2 regions of the Micromonospora peucetia genome follow, and region 1 is predicted to be linked to the other one. Evidence: predicted binding sites of a transcription regulator. Region 1 holds the regulator's gene; the other holds the start of a gene.
What was found. The regulator HspR, encoded in region 1, represses chaperone genes until heat shock. The targets are predictions, from matches to a motif close to TTGAGTNNNNNNNACTCAA.
Positions count from the first base shown of each region.

Region 1 (8,483 bases):
GGACTTCAGCCGCTCCTCGAACTGGCCCCGGTAGGACGCGCCGGCGACCATCGCGCCGAGGTCGAGCGAGACGAGCTTCTTGTTCCGCAGCGACTCGGGCACGTCGCCGGCGATGATCCGCTGGGCCAGGCCCTCCACGATGGCGGTCTTGCCGACGCCCGGCTCACCGATCAGGACCGGGTTGTTCTTGGTACGCCGGGACAGCACCTGGATCACCCGGCGGATCTCGGAGTCCCGGCCGATGACCGGGTCGATCTTGCCGTCGCGGGCGCTGGCGGTCAGGTCCACGCCGTACTTGGCCAGGGCCTGGTAGGTCTGCTCGGGGTCGGCGCTGGTGACCCGCCGGTCCCCGCCACGCACCGACGGAAACGCGGCGACGAGCGTCTCCTCGGTGACGCCGGCCGCCTTCAGCGAGTTCGACACCGCACCGCCCACCTGGGCCAGGCCGGCGAGCAGGTGCTCGGTGGAGGTGTACTCGTCGCCGAGCGGCCGGGCGATCTGCTCGGCGGCCCCGATGGCGTTGACGAACTCCCGGGCCAGGGTCGGCTCGGCGAGGCTGGAACCCCGCGCGGCGGGCAGTGCGTCGACCGAGCGCTGGGCGACCCGACGCAGCTCGGCGGGGTCGGCCCCGACGGCGCGTAGCAGGCCGGCGGCGGTCGAGCCGTCGGTGTCCAGCAGTGACAGCATCAGGTGCCAGGGCTCCACGGTGGCGTGTCCGCGCTGGTTCGCCAGCGCGACGGCACCGGTGATGGCCTCGCGGCTCTTGGTGGTGAGACGTTCCGTGTTCATGGGCTCCCCCGGATCGGCGTGTCCACTGGAAAGGACACAACCAGAGTTGAGCCTATTCCGCTCAACCCTGGACGTGTGAGCTGGATCACTCTCGCCCGCCGGCCGTCCCGCCTGCCGCCGACCGCCCCGCCCCGCCGATGCCCGCTGCGTCCGCCGGAACGGGCATCGGCGTTCGGCCCCTGTCGAGCTGAATCGTCTACGACATCACCCGCGCGCCCGCCCCGGCGGGCGGGAAGCGCAGGGCGCGTCGTGGTCGGCCGGCAGCGCACACCGCCGGCCACCGTCCAGCGTGCGGTGCGGTCGCAGAAGACCCAGTGTCGTACGCCCTGGGCGTTGGCGTCTTCGTGGCGGAGAAGCACTGGCGAGGTCACGGAACGGAGCGGCCCTCCTGGGCAGGTTCCACACGAGCCGGTGGGGAGTAGCCTGACGGCCGTGCGCGTACGTGTCGAACAGACCGCCCTGCCTGGCATCGGGGTCCGTCATGATCTGCTGACGGAATCCGGCCGCCGCCTCGGCGTCGTCTCCCACCGCAATGGCCGCCGTGACCTCGTCCTGTACGACCCGGACGATCCCGACTCATGTCAGCACGACATACCGCTGACCGACGACGAGGCGGAGGCGCTGGCCGACATCCTCGGCGCGTCCCTGATGCTCGGCCAGCTCGCCGGGCTGCGCGAGCAGGCCGCCGGGCTGCTCACCGAGCAGATCGCCATTACGGCCGGGTCGAAGTACGTCAACCGGAAACTCGGCGACACGCAGGCGCGTTCCCGTACGAGCGCGTCGATCGTCGCGGTACTGCGCAACAGCGAGGTGATCGCCTCGCCGGACCCATCCTTCCGCTTCGCCGCCGGTGACGTGGTGGTCGTCGTCGGGACCCGCAAGGGTCTCGACGGAGTGACAGCCATTCTCGCCGACAGCGACCCGGACGGCTGAGGCGCGGATGCACGAAACGACAACGCTGCTCATCGAAGTCGGTGCGCTGCTGTTCCTGCTCGGCCTGCTCGGTCGGCTGAGCCGCCGGATCGGCCTCTCGCCCATTCCCCTCTACCTGCTCGCCGGGCTCGCCTTCGGCCACGGCGGCCTGCTCCCCCTCAACGCCAGCGAGGAGTTCTTCGGGGTCGGTGCCGAGATCGGCGTGATCCTGCTGCTGGTGATGCTCGGCCTGGAATACTCGGCCAACGAACTCGTCGGCAACCTGCGCGCCGCGGCCCCCGCCGGACTGATCGACGCGCTGCTCAACGCACTGCCGGGGGCGGTGTTCGCGCTGCTGCTCGGCTGGGGCTGGATCGCCGCCCTGGTGCTGGCCGGCATCACCTGGGTCTCCTCCTCCGGCGTGATCGCCAAGGTTCTCGCCGACCTCGGTCGTCTCGGTAACCGGGAGACGCCGGTGGTCCTGTCGGTCCTGGTGATCGAGGACCTGGCCATGGCGTTCTACCTGCCCCTGGTGACGGCGGTGCTAGCCGGCAGCGGCCTGCTCGGCGGCGGGATCGCGCTCGGCGTCGCGGTCGGCACCGTACTGCTGGTGCTGGTGGTCGCCATCCGGTACGGCAACCTGATCTCCACGGCCATGTCGGCGAAGGACCCGGAGGCGCTGCTGCTCGGCGTACTCGGGATGACCCTGCTGGTGGCCGGCATCGCGGCGAAGCTCCAGGTGTCGGCGGCGGTCGGCGCGTTCCTGGTCGGCATCGCGCTCTCCGGGCCGGTGGCGCACCACGCCACGGAGCTGCTCACGCCGCTGCGGGACCTCTTCGCGGCGGTCTTCTTCGTCTTCTTCGGCCTGGTCACCGACCCTCGGGACATCCCGCCGGTGCTGCTGCCCGCGCTCGCGCTGGCCATCATCACCATGGGGACGAAGACGCTCACCGGCTATCTGGCAGCCCGTCGGGTCGGCATCGCCGAACCCGGTCGATGGCGGGCCGGCCTGACCCTCGTACCCCGGGGCGAGTTCTCCATCGTCATCGCCGGGCTCGCGGTGGCAGCCGGCAGCGTCGAACCGGAACTGGCGGCGCTCGCCACGGCGTACGTGCTGATCACCGTGGTGACCGGGCCGATGCTGGCACGGCTACCCGACTTCGCGTGGTTCAAGCGCTGGCTGCGGCAACGCGGTGCGGCCCAGCGGGCCCGGCCGGCGCCCGTGTCCGACTGACCGATCTCCGCTGCCGAGGGCCGGATCGACCGTACGGTCGGCCCGGCCCTCGGCCATCGGTTTGTCGAATCGCTCCCCTCGGGGTCTACCGTCGGCCAGCGCTCCGGGTTACCGTTTCGCCCCAGCAGCCAGAGCTAGTGGGTGGCCGACGCCCCCGCGGACGAGAGCGGAAGGTTGGCCGGTGAGCGTGCAGGAGTGGACGTTCCACGGCTTCGCCAACCCCGTCGACCCGACGCCCGCCGAGTTGCGGACTTGGGCCTACCAACCGGATTCCGTACCGCTGACCTCGATGCCGCCGGACTGGGACCTGCTGGTCTCCGGCGACCGGCTGGTGGCGGTGCTCTTCGACCTGGCGATGGACCCGACCTGCCCGGCCCGCCGGTTCGCGCTGCACTGTCTCTACATCTACGCCGCCGACGGCATCCGGACGAACTTCCGCGCTCACCCGAAGCGGCGCTTCCGCAAGCTGGTCGAGCAGGCCGAGCGCAACGGCGACGACCTGATGCGCACCTGGGCGTACAACAGCCGGGTGCTGCTGGCCCGCCCGGAACTCTTCGTCTACCGGGACTGGTGCGAGGGCGGCCTGGTCCGGGAGAACCGCCGCCTCGCCTGAACACCACACGCGCCCGCGCGGCGCGCCGGCGTCCCGGCCCGCACCCCGAAACGGCGGGTTTTCCGGGTCCCCACACGGGCACCACGGCGTCCGGCCGCACCCCGAGACGGCGAGCTTTCCGGGCCCCACACGGGCACCACGGCGTCCCGGCCCGCACTCCCAAACGGCGAACGGGCCGGGGCCCCCCGTGGGTCCCGGCCCGCACGTCGGCGGATGGTCAGTGTTCCGGTCCGCCCTGCTTGTGGCGTCTCGTCTCGTCGCGCCCCTGGTCGACGCCGTGGTCGACCTGGTCGGCGAACCTGCCGTTCTTGATCTTGTCGGTGAAGCTGCCCTCGGTGACCCGGTCGAATCTCTCCCGGACGCTCTTCGCCAACTTTTCGAGCCGGTCCTCCGTCTGCTGCGCTACCTTCCTCGCCGCTTCCGTCATGGCTCCCCCTGCCACTGAAGTCCGGATTAAGCTGGTTAGACCTGATTCGGAGGTTAGCGGATCCGGTGCCGTCCCCGCCGGCAAACCCGCCAACCGCGCCCGGTGGAACACCGTGGGTGTCACTGCCTGCGGATGACACCCACGGTGTTCCACCGAGCGCCTCGTATCGAGGCGCTGCGAGGGTCTGCCCCATGCGGCGACGCGGATGGTCCGGCGAACCCGCAGTTTCGCGCGTCGCCCCCTCTGCCGTCCCGGCCGGCGCGCGGTTACCGGGTAGGGCGACAGAGCCAGCTTGACCTCAGGCGCGGCGGCCCACCCAACGAACGTCGCCCGCCAACGGTGATCAGGACACCATGGACCTTAAAACGGCCGGGTAACGTCCATGGCGTCCTGATCACCGGGCCGCTCGTGCGTCTCTGCCCGCCGCTCGCGCGGGAGGGAGCGGGAGAGAGCGGGAGGAGCCAGCGCTCGGCGGTTGACGTCATGCAGCGCGACGCTGCTGTCACTAATTTTTCGTGACTTGTGTCCGGCGTCGGGGGTGGGCACGCGCTGGGACGACGCGCAGGGATGCCGGTCGGCGGCGGTGAGATCGGCCGTACGGCAGCGGGTAGCGGTGGGGCCGGCGTCCTGTCCGGGGACGGACGGCGAGGGCCGGGCGGCAACGACCGGACGGCGAGGGGTCGGGCGGTAAAGGCCGGGCGGTAAAAGACCGGGCGATAAAGACCGAACGGCGAGGGGCCGGGCGGCAAAGGGGGGAAGGCGGGGGTGGGAAGGCGACCGCGCCCGGCCGGGGGAGGGCGGCCGGGCGCGGTGGGGTGTCGTCAGCGGTCGGGATTCCGTCGGGGACGCCAGACGACCAGCGCGGTGGAAATACGGTTGGTCGGCACCATGTCGCTGCCCGGGAAGGGAGCGATGGCCTCCAACTCGGCGATCCGGCGGTATGCCGCGTCCAGCTCCGCCTCCAGCCGGGCCACCCGCTGCTGCGCCTGCTCCAGCAGCCGCTCCAGCCCGATGATCCGTTTGACCCCGGCCAGGTTGATCCCGTCGTCCTGGCTGAGCCGTTGCACCTCGCGCAGCAGCACGACATCGCGCACGCTGTACCGGCGTCCGCCGCCGGCGGCACGTCCCGGCTGGACCAGGCCCAACCGGTCGTACTGGCGCAGGGTCTGCGGGTGCATTCCCGCCATCCGCGCCGCCACCGAGATCATCAGCACCTTGGCCTCGTAGGCAGGGTCACCCGAGCCGCCGAACTGATCCGACATCCCGCTCACCTCCGCGTGCACTCCACCGAGCAGACTGAACACCGGGTCAACTGAAACGACGTACCCGCGCCTCGAGATGTTCCCGGGCGGCCGGCGGGGTCTGCGCGGCGAAGGTCTCCAACGCCACACGCGCCTCGTCGGACAACCGCGCGGGCACCACCACGTCGAGCGTCACCAGCAGGTCACCCGCCTGACCGTCACGGCGGACCACCCCCTTGCCCCGGGCCCGCAGGATCCGACCGCTCGGCGTGCCCGGCGGCACCCGCAGGGTCACCGTGCCGTCGAGAGTGGGCACCCGCAGGTCCGTGCCGAGCACGGCCTCCGCGAATGTGACCGGCACCGTCAGCGTGAGGTCGTCGCCGGTACGCCCGAACAGCTCGTCCGGCCGCACCTTGACGTGTACGAAGAGGTCGCCCGCCGAGCCGCCCCGCGTGCCCGGCTCGCCCCGCCCGGCCAGCCGGATCTTCTGGCCGTCCGCCACCCCGGCCGGGAAGCGGACGTTCAGTGTGCGGGTCTTGGTGACCCCGCCGGTGCCCTGGCACTCGGGGCACTTCTCCTCCACGATCGTGCCCACGCTCTGACAGTTGCGGCACGGCTCGGAGAAGCTGAACGACCCCTGGTTGCGGTTGGTCGCCCCGGCCCCGTGGCACACCGGGCAGGTACGCGGCTGGGTGCCGGGCTTGGCCCCGTTGCCGTGGCAGGTGTCGCAGACGCCTGGGGCGCGCAGCGTCAGCGGAAGCGTCACCCCGCGTACGGCGTCCTCGAAGTCGAGTGCCACCTCGGTCTCGACGTCCCGCCCCGGGCCGGGCCGCGGGGCGCCGCCCCGCCGCCGGGACCACCGGCGCCACCGGAGAAGATCGAACCGAACAGGTCCTGGAAGCCGGCCCCGCCGAAGCGACGGTCACCGCCCCCACCGGCGGCGCCCCCGAACAGGTCGGAGACGTCGAACGGCACGCCGCCGGGCTGGCCGGCGCCACGGGCACCCCGCCGGAACGCGCCCGAGCCGAACAGCGAACGCAGTTCGTCGTACTCGCGCCGCTTGGCGTCGTCGCCGAGCACGGCGTACGCCTCGGAGGCGACCTTGAAACGCTCCTCGGCCTTCGGGTCACCGGGGTTGTGATCCGGGTGCGAATCCCGGGCCACCTTCCGGTAGGCCTTCTTGACGTCGTCTGCGGAGGCGGCCTTGTCCACGCCCAGCACGGCGTAGAAGTCCTTCTCGATCCAGTCCTTGGAACTCACCGGTCCACCCCCTCCCTAGCTGGGGACCGACCGTCCCGCCCGCCCTCTGCGGGCGGGCGGGACGGTCCGGTCGTCGTACTTCCGCACTACTCCGGGTCGGCGACCGCGACCATCGCGGGCCGCAGTAGCCGCTCACCGGCCTGGTAGCCCCGGCGCATCACCTGCACGCAGGTGGGCTCGGTGACGTCGGCCGAGGTCTGGTGGGCCACCGCCTCGTGCCGGGTCGGGTCGAACGGGTCGCCCTGCTCGCCGAACGCGGTCAGCCCGAACTTGCCGAGCGCCGTGGTGAGCTGTTCGGCCATGGTGCCGAACGGCCCGACCAGGTCACCGTGCTCGCGGGCCCGGTCCAGGTCGTCGAGGATCGGCAGCAGCGCGGCGAGCACCGCGCCGGTCGCCTGCTCGGTGACCAGACCCTTGTCCCGGTCCACCCGCTTGCGGTAGTTGGCGTACTCCGCCGTCACCCGCTGGAGGTCCCGGGTCCGCTCGTCGAGGTCCTTGCGCAGCGCCTCCAGCTCGGCGCCGAACGCGGTCGGGCCGCCGTCGACCGGCTGTGCCGGGGCGTCCACCACCGGCGGGCCGGTCACCTCGGCCGCCTCGACCTCGATCTCGTCGACCACGACCTCGGCCTCCTCGACCAGGCCCTCGGCCGGTACGTCCGACCCGGCGTCGGCGGCGGCCGGCTCGTTGGTCTCGCTGATCTTGCGGTTGTTGCGGATGACGACCCGCGGCCCGTCGCCGGCCTGCTCGGCGGGCGCGGAGCCACCCGGCGCCGACCCGGTCGCACCCGGGTCGGCGGCTCGTGGCTTCTCCGTCATGGGGCTACCTCATCCCTCTGCCGTGGTGCCGTGTCCGGGACGGATCGTCACTTCTTGTCCTCGTCCACGATCTCCGCGTCGACCACGTCGTCCGGGCCACCGGCCTGCGGCCCGCCGGCCTGCGGGCCACCGGTCGCCCCGGCGCCCGCGGCACCCGCGGCACCCGCCGCACCCGGACCGGCCTCGCCCGGCTGCTCGCCCGGCTGGTTGTAGAGCAGCGAGCCAGCCTGCTGGGAGACCTGCGCCAGCCGCTCGTGGGCCGACTTGATCTTCTCGATGTCCTGACCACCGAGCGCGCCGCGCAGCTCGCCGAGCGCCTCGTTGATCTGGTCACGGGACTCCGACGGCAGCTTGTCGCCGCTCTCGGCCAGGAACTTCTCGGTCTGCCACTGGAGCGCCTCGGCCACGTTGCGGGTCTCGGCCTCTTCCCGGCGACGCTTGTCGTCGTCGGCGTGCTCCTCGGCGTCGCGGCGCATGCGCTCGATGTCGTCCTTCGGCAGCGAGGAGCCGCCGGTGATCGTCATCTTCTGTTCCTTGCCGGTACCGAGGTCCTTGGCGTGGACGTTGACGATGCCGTTGGCGTCGATGTCGAAGGTGACCTCGACCTGCGGCACGCCGCGCGGCGCCGGCGGGAGGCCGGTCAGCTCGAAGGTGCCGAGCTTCTTGTTGTAGGCCGCGATCTCCCGCTCGCCCTGGAACACCTGGATCAGCACCGACGGCTGGTTGTCGTCCGCCGTGGTGAAGACCTCGGAGCGCTTGCTCGGGATGGTGGTGTTGCGCTCGATCAGCTTGGTGAAGATGCCGCCCTTGGTCTCGATGCCCAGGCTCAGCGGGGTCACGTCGAGCAGCAGGACGTCCTTGACCTCGCCCTTGAGCACACCGGCCTGGAGGGCGGCGCCGACGGCGACGACCTCGTCCGGGTTGACGCCCTTGTTGGGCTCCTTGCCGATGAGCTGCTTGACCAGGTCGGTCACGGCCGGCATCCGGGTCGAACCGCCGACCAGGATGACGTGCTCGACGTCGGCGACCTTGATGCCGGCGTCCTTCACGGCCTGCTCGAACGGGCCCTTGCAGCGGTCCAGCAGGTCCTGCGTCATCCGCTGGAACTCGGCCCGGCTGAGCGTCACGTCGAGGTGCAGCGGGCCCGCCGCGCCAGCCGTGATGTACGGCAGGTTGATGTTGGTGGTGGTGG
Region 1 is NZ_FMIC01000002.1:1,924,200-1,932,682, forward strand. Features, by position in the region: gene clpB (ATP-dependent chaperone ClpB) at 1-789, opposite strand, end outside; gene GA0070608_RS09035 (cation:proton antiporter regulatory subunit) at 1,222-1,722, shown strand; gene GA0070608_RS09040 (cation:proton antiporter) at 1,730-2,935, shown strand; gene GA0070608_RS09045 (hypothetical protein) at 3,117-3,548, shown strand; gene GA0070608_RS09050 (hypothetical protein) at 3,766-3,975, opposite strand; gene GA0070608_RS09055 (heat shock protein transcriptional repressor HspR) at 4,797-5,237, opposite strand; partial or broken gene dnaJ (molecular chaperone DnaJ) at 5,284-6,476, opposite strand; gene grpE (nucleotide exchange factor GrpE) at 6,563-7,291, opposite strand; gene dnaK (molecular chaperone DnaK) at 7,339-8,483, opposite strand, start outside.

Region 2 (8,483 bases), 3.2 Mb from region 1:
GGCGATCCTGGCCATCACCACCGACACGTTCCTCGTCTGGACGGCGACCGCGTTCGCCGTGCTCGGCCTGCGCAGCCTTTACTTCTGCCTGGCCGGGCTGCTGCGCCACTTCGGTTACCTGCGGTACGGGCTGGCCGTGCTGCTGGCCTTCGCCGGGGCGAAGCTGATCCTCGCCGAGACGCCGGTCGGGAAATTGCCGGTCTGGTCGACCCTCGCGGTGGTGGTGTTGACGCTGTCCGTCGCGATCGGGTGGAGCGTGTTCGCCGCCCGCCGGGAGCGGCGCCGGCGCGCGGGCGACTGACCGCCCGCCCCGGCGCGTCCATCCGGCCGAGGCCGGGCAACGGCGGTCAGCCCGGCCGGACGACCGGGGCGGCGAGCTGGGCGCGGAGTACGGCGGGCGCCTCGGCGAGCGACGGGCCGTACCAGGTGAGGTGCCTGCCGGAGAGCAGCGCGCAGGGGGTGCCGGGGAACGCCTCCGGCCCGTCGTCGGCGGTGAACCGGTACGGCTCGTCGGGCAGCACCACCAGTTCCGGCGCCCGGGCGCGCAGCTCGTCGAGGGTCGGCCGGGGATAGCGCTCGACATCGTCGGCGTACACGTTGGTGACGCCGAGCCTGCGCAGCACGTCACCGGCGAAGGTGTCGGCGCCCAGCACCACCCACGGCCGGCGCCAGACCGGCACCACCGCCGGGCGGGCCGGCCCTAGCGTGGGCAGCCCGGCCCACTCCCGGCGGGCCACGGCGAGCCACTCCGGTTCGGCCGGGGCGCCCAGGTCGCGGAGCAGGTCCGCCAGCTCCGTCAGCGCCTCGTCGACGGTACGCGGGTAGGTCACCCGCACCGGCACGCCGGCGGCGGCCAACGCGTCGGCGTCCTCGCGACGGTTCTCCTCGACGTTGAGCAGGACCAGGTCGGGGCGTAGCGCGAGCACCCGGTCCAGGTCGGGGTACTTGCTCCCGCCGACCCGTGCCACGTCCAGCCCGGACGGGTGGGTGCACCAGTCGGTGGCGCCGACCAGCAGACCCGGCAGGGTCAGGGCCACGGCCTCGGTCAGCGACGGCACCAGCGACACGATCCGCACCCCGCGCACCTCCCGGTCCCGTCCGCCGACCATCGGCGCGGGCACCCCGATCATGCCCGACCGGTCGGGCGGACCCGTCCGGCGGCACGATTGGCTACGCGCCCGCCGCCGTCGCGCCCGCCAGGGGACGCGTCAGTCGGTGTCGTGGCCCAGCCACTGCTGCCGGGTCAGCGCGTACTCCACCTCGCCGTGCTCCGCGCCGGCGATCATCTCCGGCCAGTCCCCGACGTACGTCCGCACGAATCGCAGCCCGGACTTCTCCATCACCCGGCGGGATGCGGCGTTGACGGTCATCGTGTTCGCGGTGACCCGCTGCACGCCGAGGTCGGTGAAGCCCTTTTCGATCAGCGCCCGGCAGCCCTCGGTGGCGAGGCCGGCACCCCAGGCGGCCCGGCGCAGCCGGTAGCCCAGCTCCACCTCGCGGACGTCGCCGTCGTGGGTCGGACGGAACTCGAACCAGCCCAGGAAGTCGCCCGAGTCCCGGCCCAGCGCCGCCCACCACCCCAGCCCAGGCGGCTGCCGGTAGTGGGCGAGGATCCGGGGCAGGACGTGCTCCCGGATCGCCTCGGGTGGGGTGGGGTGCCCGCCGGTGAGATATCGCATCACCTCGGGGTCGTCGTCCAGCTCGACGAGCAGTTGCGCGTCGTCGGGGGTGAACTCGCGCAGCGCCAGCCGCCCGGTGTCCAGGAAGACCCTCACCGGTCCATCCCACCGGCACAGACGGGGGGTCTCAACCGAATTCCGGCCGTACGGCCCCGAGAGGCACCACCGCCGCGCCGGTCGTGATCGACGGCCTAGACTCGCTCCGGCCGACGCGTCGGCCAAAGTTCGGTGGCGGGACGGACGGATCAGGCGGATGACGAGCACCGGTGGTGGGGACGGATCCTGGCTGCGCGCGGTCGCCGGAGACGGTGGGCGCGGCCCGCTGTTCGCCCGGGGCGGCCAGCTCGTGCACGGCCCCCGCCGGCTCGGCGAACTGGTGCACGGGCGGCCGCCGGGCGTCACCGGCAACCAGTGGAGCACGGCCATCCGGGAGGGCTACGACCTGGTCGTCTGCGCCGCCGACACGGCCCGGCCGGTCTTCGCCGTCGAGATCGGTCCAGTCGCGCCCGCCGGCTCCGCCGAGCAGCGGGTCGAGCGGTTGAAGAACGCGGTCGCGGAGGCGGTCGGCCTGCCGGTGCTGCGGATCGGTTCGCCGACGCTGCGGGCCGACGAGCACGGGCGACAGATCGTGGCGTACCTGCTCGACGCGCGCGGGTACGCGGCTCTCGGTGCGGGGGAGCCCGACGACGCAGACGCGCTTCCGGTCGGGTTCCGCGACATCCTCGGCCGGCTGCCCGACGGGCGGACCGGTCACGTCAACGACCTTGGTGCCCTGGCCCGGTCTGCCGCCGTGCAGGCGTACGTGTCGCGGCGGCTGGTCGACCCGATCGTCCGAGGGCTGCACGTGCGCTGGTCGGGCGGGGCGGCCGAGGGGTGGAGCTGGGTGCGGGTGCGCCAAGGGGCCTGCCTCGTGGAGCGGGTCACGGTGCACGAGCAGCGGGTATCCGCCGGGGTGGACCCAGGCCGGCTGGCCGAGGATCTGGCGGCGGTGGCCATCGGCGAGCGGATGCGCGCGCCGGACACGGCCGAGCCGGTGCTGACGCCCCACGACGAGTTGCTCGCCGAGATCCGGCGGCTGGAGTCGCGGCGCGGCGAGATGACGGGTGGCTTCGCTTTCGCGTACCTCTGCGCGGACTGATCCGCCGCGCCCCCGGCCACCCGCGGTCGGGCCCTCGCCAGGTCCACCACCGTCCGGTGCGGCTGCCGGGCCCGAGCAGCAGGGTCAGGGCCGCGATCGCCACTGGGTGCCCGCTCAGGCCGAGCGCCACCGCCGCCATCGCGGCGGCCACGTTCCCGGCCAGCATGTCCGGCCGCCGCCCTCCACCGGTCCGCGACGATTCCGCCGAGCACGCCCCCGGCCGCGCCGCCGGCCCCGTGCAACCCGCTCACGATTCCGGCGTACGCGGGGCTGAGGCCGTGTACCGACACGAGGTAGATGGCGACGAAACTGCCCAGCCGGTTGATCAGCGTGGCCGTCCAGAGGTACCAGAAGGTGCGGGGTAACCCGCCGGCCGTCTGGCTCCACCATCACGTCATCCGCCACCCCCGAGATCCGTGTAGGTAATGCTCGACAAAGCTGTCGGTTATTACACTCGGGTGGTACGACGATCGGCGGTCGCACCCGTGTGATCGTGGCGATGATCACGGTTGTGGGGTCGGTGGCGTTCGATGTCGGCCAGCCCGGCTACCCGCCGACGGCCGAGGCGGCTAATGGATCCGGCTGGGAATGGGCCCGTGCCAGGATGCGGGTCGTGCGAATGGATGGCCGTGGGAAAAGACCGGCGGGGCCGCGCTGATTCCTCAGCGTGACCCCGCGCGAGCCCGAGCGTGAGACCGGTGTCGGTCAGCGGTTCTTGTACGCCTCCACGACCTCGACCGGGATGCGACCGCGCTCGGAAATCTTGTAGCCGTTCTTGGTGGCCCATTCCCGGATGGCCCGGTTCTGCTCCCGGTCCATTCCCGAGCCGCCCGGCGCGCCCGCCCGGCGGGGTGCCCGCCCGGTGTCGACGGATCCGCGACCGATCCGCCGGCCAGCGTTGATGTACGGGTCGAGGGCCTTGCGCAGCACACCCGCGTTCTCGTCGGAGACGTCGATGGTGTAGGCCACGCCGTCCAGACTGAACTCGACGGTCCGGTCTGCCTTTCCACCGTCGAGGTCGTCGGTCAGGACCGTGATTACTTTTCTCGCCATCGTTAATTACTCCCTGTGTGGGGCGGGGTGTGGTCAAAGTTTGACCTATCCGATGGTGAATCCGCAACAATACGCGTCGTCCTCATTTCGGCGGGTCGCGGTTATCGAGGGAAAGCAGCTCGGCGCAAAGCCCGGAGGTCGGGTCGCCGATCAGGCCGGCGTGGTCGGCGAGTGCCGTCCGTTCGGGCCGGGTGAAGGCCGATGACTCGCGTGGCGGTGCTGCGCTCATCCGCTTCACGTGCGTTTCTGCTCGTGCGCTTGTTCGGTGATCCCGGTGGTGCTGCGGCCTGCCGTGATCGGCCGGCGCATGCCCGCACCTCGTTGTCGAGGCCCGCCTCGGCGCCGACGCGCAGCGCTTCCGGGTAAGAAGCCTGGCGAGCGGGTTGTCCCGCCCGAGGGGCGGCACGACGGGCCGCGACGTGGCCTGGGTCACAGTCCGGAACAAGGGGAACGCTTTGTTACTTGAGTTGGACACGCTCAACTCAACCGATAGCAGGTGTTCGATGGCAACTCTTCCGGTACTTCCCCTGACCGACGCCGTGCTCCTGCCCGGCATGGTGATCCCGGTGACCCTCGACCCGACCACCCAGGCCGCCGTCGACGCGGCCCGCGCCACCGGTGACCACAAGCTGCTCGCCGTGCCCCGCCTCGACGGCGAGTACGGCCCCGTCGGCGCGGTCGCCACCATCGAGAAGGTCGGTCGGCTGCCCAGCGGCGAACCGGCCGCCGTCATCCGCGGCCTGTCCCGCGCCCGGATCGGCTCCGGTGTGCCCGGGCCCGGTGCCGCCCTCTGGGTCGAGGCGACCGAACTCGACGAACCCGCTCCTGCCGGCCGCGCCCGCGAACTGGCCCGCGAGTACCGCGCCCTGATGACGTCCGTGCTCCAGCAGCGCGGCGCCTGGCAGGTCATCGACGCGATCGAGCGGATGACCGATCTCTCCGAGCTGGCCGACTCGGCCGGCTACGTGTCCTGGCTCAGCCTCGACCAGAAGACCGAGCTGCTCGCCGCCGGAGACGTCACCACCCGGCTGGAGCTGCTCGTCGGTTGGGTCAGGGACCACCTGGCCGAGCAGGAGATCGCCGAACAGATCGGCACCGACGTCCGCGAGGGGTTGGAGAAGTCCCAGCGGGAGTTCCTGCTCCGCCAGCAGCTTTCCGCCATCCGCAAGGAACTCGGCGAGGAGGAGCCGGACGGCTCCGCCGACTACCGGGTCCGCGTCCAGAGCGCCGAACTGCCGGACAAGGTCCGTGAGGCGGCGATGCGCGAGGTCGGCAAGCTGGAACGGGCCAGTGACGCCTCCCCGGAGGCGGGCTGGATCCGGACCTGGCTCGACACGGTGCTGGAGATGCCGTGGAGCACCCGTACCGAGGACAACACCGATCTGGCCGCGGCCCGTGCCGTGCTCGACGCCGACCACGCCGGCCTGGCCGATGTGAAGGACCGGATCCTGGAACACCTCGCCGTACGCAACCGGCGGGCCGAGCGCAACCTCGGCGTCGTCGGCGGCCGGGGCTCCGGCGCGGTGCTCGCCCTCGCCGGCCCGCCCGGCGTCGGCAAGACCAGCCTCGGCGAGTCGATCGCCCACGCGCTCGGCCGCAACTTCGTCCGGGTCTCCCTCGGCGGCGTACGCGACGAGGCCGAGATCCGCGGCCACCGGCGCACCTACGTCGGCGCGCTGCCCGGTCGGATCGTGCGCGCCCTGCGCGAGGCCGGCTCGATGAACCCGGTCGTGCTCCTCGACGAGGTCGACAAGCTCGCCGCCGGCTACTCCGGCGACCCGGCCGCCGCCCTGCTGGAGGTGCTCGACCCGGCGCAGAACCACACCTTCCGCGACCACTACCTCGAGGTCGACCTCGACCTGTCCGACGTGCTCTTCCTGGCCACCGCCAACGTGGTGGAGGCCATCCCCGGCCCGCTGCTGGACCGGATGGAACTGGTCACCCTCGACGGATACACCGAGGAGGAGAAGGTCGCCATCGCCCGGGACCACCTGCTGCCCAGGCAGCGGGAGCGCGCCGGGCTGACCGCCGAGGAGGTCGGCGTCGCCGACGACGCCCTCGCCCGGATCGCGGGTGAACACACCCGGGAGGCCGGCGTACGGCAGCTCGAACGGTCCCTTGCGAAGATCCTCCGCAAGGTCGCGGTGGCCCTGGCCACCGACCCGGCGCCGGTCCGCGTCGACACCGGCAACCTCGCCAGCTACCTCGGGCGGCCGAAGTTCACCCCGGAGTCGGCGGAGCGCACGGCCGTGCCCGGCGTGGCCACCGGCCTGGCGGTCACCGGTGCCGGCGGCGACGTGCTCTTCATCGAGGCCACCAGCATGGCCGGCGAGCCGGGACTGACCCTGACCGGCCAGCTCGGCGACGTGATGAAGGAGTCCGCGCACATCGCGCTGTCCTACCTGCGCTCCAACGGGCGCCGGCTCGGACTGGACCCGAACGCCCTCGCCGGCCGGCGGATCCACCTGCACGTGCCGGCGGGCGCGGTGCCCAAGGACGGCCCCAGCGCGGGCATCACCATGGTCACCGCCCTCGCGTCGCTGGCCAGTGGCCGGCCGGTACGACCCGAGTTCGGGATGACCGGCGAGGTGACCCTCTCCGGCCGGGTGCTGCCCATCGGCGGGGTGAAGCAGAAACTGCTTGCCGCCCACCGGGCCGGCCTGACCGAGGTGATCATCCCGGCCCGCAACGAGCCGGATCTGGACGACCTGCCCGCCGAGGTCCGGGAGGCGCTGACCGTGCACACGCTGGCCGACGTCGCCGACGTGCTCGCCCTGGCGTTGCGCCCGGCCGACGCCGACACCCTCACCGGGCCGAACCTCACCGCCGCCTGAGGCGTACGGAGGGGCTCCTGCCGACGCCTGGTGCGCGGCAGGGGCCACTTCCGGGCAGGTCAGCGCAGCGCGTGTCCCAAATGCGCTGACCAAAAAGGTTCACCGTGTTGGTGACAGCGCGGACTAGGAATGCGGCTTGTCGACGTACCCGATCTCCTCCAGCTTGTCGCCAATGAGCCGGTAGGTGGCCGTCCGCTCGATCACCAACTCGACCATTGAGGCGTCGTCGGGTCGGGTCAGGTAGACCACCTGCGCCTGGCCGGCACTGATGGTGATCTTCTCGATCGGGGTGCGGTCGCCGAGATCGACCGTGCCGACATAGGCCGGGGCGCCCTTGACGTTGCGCCAGAGCACGATGCCCCAGAACTTGCCCGTCCCACCGCCGTCGAGCATGATCGCGCGCAGCGCGTCGGCGGCGCCGTCGCCGGTCAGGTCACCGGTCGCGCACGGCGGTTGCAGGGCGACCACCACGCCGTCCTCACCGGCCCAGCGCCCCTCGGTCAGCGGGATCGGGTCGGGGTAGTTGTTGTACCGCACCTTGGTACTGCCCAGCTCCGACTCGGCCACCTGGTCGCAGGTCAGCGCGGGGACCTTCGCGGGCGGCGCGGCGGGCGGCGAGACGTTGTCGTTCGCGCTGCTGCCGTCGCCGAACGGCGGGTCGGCCACCGGTGAGTCCGACGGCACGGTCGTACCGCCGGGGCCCGGCGTGGCACCGCCGTTGATCTCGACCTTGCACCCGCCCGCCACGAGGACCAGGGCGAGCGCGGCCAGCGGCAGCAGCGTCCTGCGCATGGTTGTTCCTTTCGATGAAGTGGGCCGCAGCGTAGTGCGCCCCCGCCAGTGTCGGACCGCCACCGCGTTTAGTCGCGCGGGCCGTCGTCGAGGCCCCACAACGCGGCGACCTGGTCGGGGGTGAGTGCTCTGGCGGTGGAGCAGGGCCATCTGGCCGCTCACGGCGACACACCCAGCCGGCGTCGACAGGGGCACCTTCCCGCACGAAAACGTGAGGAAGGTGCCCCTGCGTCGGCCTAGCGGCGGTCGCGGCGGTCGGCGCCGTCGAAGCGGCGCTCGCTGCGCCCGTCGCCGTCACGGTCCCGGCGTACGGTCGCCTTGCGTCCCTTGATGGTGCTGCCGCGCAGCCCGGCGATCACGTCGTCGGCGACGGTCTGGGGCACCTCTACCAGCGAGAACCGGTCGGCGATCTCGATGGAGCCGATGTCCCGGCCGTTGATCCCGGTCTCGCCGGTGATCGCGCCCACCAGGTCCTGCGGGCGCACCCCGGCGCGCCGGCCCAACCCGATGAAGACCTGGGTGGTGCCGCCGGTGCGCGGCCGGGCACCGCCGCGGCGCTCGCCCCGGCCGCCGGCCTCCGGCCGGCCCTCACGCGGGTTCCGGACGGGGACCTGCGGAATCTCCTCCTCGTCGTCCGAGCCCGGCGACGTCGCCTCGTGCGCCAGCTTCACCGCCGCGAGGGCCACCTCCACCAGGTCGAACTCGTCGGTCAGCGACTCCACGATCGCCCGGTACGGGTCGAGGTCGTCCTCCAACAGGCTCTCCCGCAGGGCGGCCTGGGTCAGCTCCAACCTCCGGGTGCGCATGTCCGCCACCGTCGGGATCTTGTCTATGGTGATCCGCTGGCCGGTGACCCGCTCGATGGTCTTGAGCATCCGGTGTTCGCGCGGCTCGGCGAGGGTGATCGCCACACCCTCCCGGCCGGCCCGGCCGACCCGGCCGATCCGGTGCACGTACGACTCGGGCGCCGACGGGACGTCGTAGTTG
Region 2 is NZ_FMIC01000002.1:5,142,937-5,151,419, forward strand. Features, by position in the region: gene GA0070608_RS23290 (TerC family protein) at 1-301, shown strand, start outside; gene GA0070608_RS23295 (helical backbone metal receptor) at 348-1,076, opposite strand; gene GA0070608_RS23300 (GNAT family N-acetyltransferase) at 1,209-1,775, opposite strand; gene GA0070608_RS23305 (PDDEXK family nuclease) at 1,933-2,817, shown strand; gene GA0070608_RS23310 (histone-like nucleoid-structuring protein Lsr2) at 3,523-3,870, opposite strand; gene GA0070608_RS32770 (hypothetical protein) at 3,953-4,099, opposite strand; gene lon (endopeptidase La) at 4,374-6,704, shown strand; gene GA0070608_RS23320 (hypothetical protein) at 6,828-7,496, opposite strand; gene GA0070608_RS23325 (DEAD/DEAH box helicase) at 7,733-8,483, opposite strand, start outside.
Region 2: lon (endopeptidase La) is a predicted target of HspR. The motif match lies at 4,333-4,351, and genes of this name have one in related genera.